Regions from separate parts of the Eubacterium sp. genome, predicted to be linked through region 1. Evidence: riboswitches for the same ligand, from Rfam matches in the RefSeq annotation. Region 1 holds a riboswitch; the other holds the start of a gene.
What was found. Region 1 has a riboswitch for thiamine pyrophosphate ahead of ACZM4J_RS00870 (energy-coupled thiamine transporter ThiT). Riboswitches for the same ligand answer to the same signal wherever they lie in the genome.

Region 1 (2,410 bases):
AAGAAAGGTCCTTATGATGACACGTATGTAGTTTATGCATATTATCAGATGGGACTTAAGAATATTGACACAACAGTTCCTGCAATTACCAGATTATATGTTGTTAGGGATAAGAAAACAGGAAATGTTTATATTCAAAATGATAGTGGTGATGATATTCAAAAATACATGAATAAAGTTACAAAAGATTCTGATGTTCAGGATTTATTAAAAGATGTTCAGGAAGAATTTGAAAGTGTTAAGGCATCAGATCCTAAGGTTAAGGCTTATTATGATGCTATTAATGCTAAAGCAAATGAAAAGAAAAATGGGACTACTACAGGAACTTCAAACAATAAGAATGAAACAACTGCATCTCATACATCTAACAATGCAACAACAAAAGCATCTGTGACAACACAGGCACCTACTACAAAGGTGAATAGTGCAACAAAGCCACAGACAACAGCTTCAAAAAATAACAAAAACAAATAGAAATTAGTAGGTCAAATAAATGGAAAACGTATGTTATATAGTTGGTGCCGGAGATAACTCCGGTACCAATTTTACTAAAAAAGAAAATGATTTTGTAATAGCGGCAGATGGCGGTTTTGAAAAAATACACCAACTTGGAATAGAACCTGATTTGGTAATAGGTGATTTTGACTCTTTAGGATATGTTCCTGTTGGTGACAATGTGGAAAAGCACAAAGTAATGAAAAACGAAACAGATATGATGATTTGTGTTAAGACAGCATTGCACAAAGGCTTTAATATCATTGTGATTTTCGGAGGAACCGGTGGAAGGATAGACCATACTTTTGCCAATATACAAACACTTTTATATGCATCACAATTAGGAGCCAACATTAAGATGGTTGATGGTAATAACACATATACAGTTGTTTCAGATGGTTCGATTTCAATAACAGGAAAAGAAAAAAATATATTTTCGGTTTTTGCGATAAACGGAGTTGCTCATAATGTTACAATAAAAAATGCATTATATAATATAGAAAGCTATAAGCTTGAGGAAAACAGACCTTTAGGGGTAAGCAATCAGTTTGTAAATGCAAATCCTGTTATATCAGTTGGAAAAGGAAGTCTTCTAATTGTATATTAAACTAATCAGATATGTATACAATACTTTGCCAACTTGACAAAAAATGTTAAAGAATATAGAATAAATAATGAAAAATATGTCGCTAGGGGTGCCGGATGGCTGAGAGATGTATATCGACCCTCACTACTTGATATGGTTAGTACCATCGTAAGGAAGCATTTAGTTATGTATAGGTTCTCTGGTGATATTATATTCTAAAGAGGACTTTTTTTATGGAAAAAACAAAGAAAACAGGAACATTGGTAGAATGTTCAGTTTTGATTGCTATGGCTTTTGTGTTAAGCTTTATTAAGATTATCGACATGCCATACGGTGGAGCAGTAACAGCGGCAAGTATGTTGCCTATTATAATTGCAGGTTACAGACATGGATTGAAATGGGGACTTATTACAAGTTTTACATATAGTATTTTGCAATTATTAACAGGTCTATCAAATGTTTCTTATGCTACATCAACAACAGCTATGATTGCCATAATTCTTTTAGACTACATTGTGGCTTTTACAGTGCTTGGTTTACTTGGTGTTGTTAAGAAAAATAAACATCAGACAGGTGCCTTAGTTTTAGGAACATTGATTGTTTGTTTATTAAGATATTTATGTCATTTTATTACAGGTTGTACAGTATGGGCAGGTGTATCAATTCCAACAGCTGATGGAGCATTATATTCTTTAGTATACAATGGAGCATACATGATTCCTGAAACTGTAGTTACAGTATATGTTATGGCGCTTGTTTCAAATTCAATTGATTTAAGAGCAGCAAAACCTGTAACAAGAGAAAAGTCAAAGAACATTATGGCTGTTTTAAATGGCGTATTAGTATGTGGTATAGCAATAATTGTTGACTTCCTAATTATATTTAGACAAATCCAGACAGAAGACGGATTTAAGATAACACTTATCGCAAATACAAACTGGATGTTAGTAGGTGTGATTTTATTAGTAGGTGTTATTGTTGGTGGCTTAACTTATGTAATTACTAAATTAGTAGTTTCAAAAAAGAAAACTGTTTTGCCTAGAAGAGAAAATTAATAAATCAGAAACAAACCTTGAAAGAAAATAAAGCTGATTAATAAGCAAATTAATTACCAAAGCGAATTAATTACCAAAACTAATTAATTGCAAAAACGAATAATTAATCATGCTGAAAAATAAATAATAATATTTATAGATATGTATTTGTGTGAATGTAAAATATAAATAAGGGTATTAGAAATAAATTAAACTATAAACTATTAGAGGGAGAGTACATGTTCTATAAATTTGTTAGCTGAAGCTGTAACAAAATGTTGCAGCTTCTTTTTAG
Region 2 (2,410 bases), on a different contig from region 1:
GTTCTAAAACATTGCCTTTTGAAATTCCACCAATGGCAATAACAGGAATTTTTACTGCCTGACATATTGCTTTCAGTGTTTCAAAAGTAACTTCTTCTGCATCATCTTTGGAGCCGGTTGGAAAAACTGCGCCTACTCCTAAATAATCTGCTCCGTGTTTTTCCGCTAAAATTGCCTGCTCAACAGTTTGCGCTGACACACCAATAATCTTATCAGGACCAAGCTTTGCCCTTACATCTAAAGCTTCCATGTCACTTTGTCCAACATGAACGCCGTCAGCATCCATTTCCAAAGCAATATCAACATTGTCATTAATTACAAATGGTACATTGTACTTTCTACATAATTCTTTTATCTCAATGGCTTCCTTCAAAAAACTTTCTTCATCAAGTTTCTTTTCTCGAAGTTGCATAAAAGTTGCTCCGCCTTTTAAAGCTTTTTCAACCTGACTGTACAAAGTTTCGCCATTTAACCAAGCTCTGTCAGTTACGCCGTATAAAAGCAATTCTTCCTTTGTTGTATTACTTAACTTCATATTTAGCTCCTTTTTCTAATGTTTCACCATCCATATTGTAGATGGCATCAATAATTCTGTTTCTGTATGTTGAGTTTCCATCGCCTTCACTCATTCTTGACCATGCAATTTCTCCGGCAAGTCCCATTGTACAAACTGCTGCCGCTGCTGCTTCCAATTTGTTTTCTGGATTTGCAACTAAAAACGCTGTCATCAAACCTGATAACTGGCATCCTGTTCCTGTAATTGAACTCATTTCGGCTCTACCATTTCTTATAACATAGCATTTTTCGCTGTCACAAACTAAATCAATTGCGCCTGTTACTGCGATAATGCTTCCTGTTGCCTTTGAAAAACTCTTGAGCTTGCTAATAGTGTCGTCTAAGTTTTCATCTGTTACTTTGTCAGAAACATCTGCATCTACACCTTTTGTACTTCCTGTACCCAGCATTAAAGTCTTAACTTCTGAAATATTTCCTCTTACAACATCAAATTTCACTTTTTCCATTAATTCATTTGCTGTATTAGTTCTTAACTTGCTTGCCCCTGCCCCAACAGGATCAAGTAAAACAACATGTCCTAATTCATTTGCTTTCTTTCCTGCTGCAAACATAGATGGTATGGTGTTTTTATTTAATGTTCCAATATTAATGTTCAAACCACCACAAATAGATGTAATATCTTCCACATCATCAATATCATCTGACATAATTGGGCTGCCGCCACAAGCCAGTAAAACATTAGCCACATCATTTACTGTTACATAATTAGTAATGTTGTGAACTAAAGGCACATTATTTCTTACGTTTTCTACACATTTCTTAAACATATTTCCTCCTTATCGTTCTGCTGAATACTTTTTACAGCAGAATCTCATCATAATTGTTACGTTAAAATGAAAAACAGACAAACCTAATCTGGTTTGTCCGCATTAAATCCTATACTTAATTCCTACGTTGGCATTATCCAAATCAGGTTTAAGGGTCGAAGTTGATTACTTCCTCTCAGCCTGCCTACAAGCTCCCCTATATTTAATTTCCTATAGCATTGTATCGCTCAATTCAATATAATGCAATAGTGGATTTGTTATTGTTGTATGCAATTAAAATTCAAATGCCTGCATAAAATCAATCTTTTCATCTAGATTGCTTGTATAATGATTTGTTGCTTTCCCTTTTCGTCTGACTACATACTTATATGTCCCGTCATCCTTACAATTATCTTCGCCTTTAACAAAGATTTTTCAAACGGGTCTCTTACGGACATTGGAATGTACTGCATTCATCCGCTGGTTAAATTATTTGGACTTCCTGAGGAAATATCAGATATTCTCTTATGGCATTGAAGGTTATGGATAAAATAAGAAATCAGCAGGATATTGTTTTTCCTGCTGACTTAAAATAAGTGAGTTATAAAAAAGAGATAGGGAGTTATCACTATTGTATCAGCCCCATCCCGGAACCTTTTTAAACAAAGTTTTCTTTCCCCAGCTTGACATTTTCTTACTTAAGAAAATCCATCCCTTCTTTCCGGTTTTAGTTTTTACATATGCAAACCCGTTATCCCTCTTATCAAGACTATATTTTCCCTTAGGGCGTTTTGCTACATTCTTTGCCGGCTTGATTTTTATAATTCTAAGCTTATCTCCCTTTTTCAAAGTAAATTTATTCTTTGATTTTTTAGATGCAGTTTTGTACACTTTCATATTTTTCTTTACAGTATACATATATTTTTTTGAGCTTTCCACAAGTTTGTAAGTTCCCGTAGCCGGTACAATTTTATCACCTTTTAACTGTAATGGAATATCTGCGTAAAAACATCCTATTGGCAATGCGTAAGGTGTATCCACAATAATATGGAACCTTCCATTACCTTTCACATTCTTGAACCGATATC

Region 2: another riboswitch for thiamine pyrophosphate. It lies ahead of thiM (hydroxyethylthiazole kinase); the one in region 1 lies ahead of ACZM4J_RS00870 (energy-coupled thiamine transporter ThiT).

Annotation. Positions count from the first base shown of each region.
Region 1 is NZ_DBLZZO010000002.1:82-2,491, reverse strand. Features, by position in the region: gene ACZM4J_RS00880 (hypothetical protein) at 1-474, shown strand, start outside; gene ACZM4J_RS00875 (thiamine diphosphokinase) at 494-1,102, shown strand; TPP riboswitch at 1,177-1,273, shown strand; gene ACZM4J_RS00870 (energy-coupled thiamine transporter ThiT) at 1,315-2,136, shown strand.
Region 2 is NZ_DBLZZO010000022.1:23,036-25,445, forward strand. Features, by position in the region: gene thiE (thiamine phosphate synthase) at 1-535, opposite strand, end outside; gene thiM (hydroxyethylthiazole kinase) at 522-1,343, opposite strand; TPP riboswitch at 1,446-1,551, opposite strand; gene ACZM4J_RS08655 (hypothetical protein) at 1,959-2,410, opposite strand, start outside.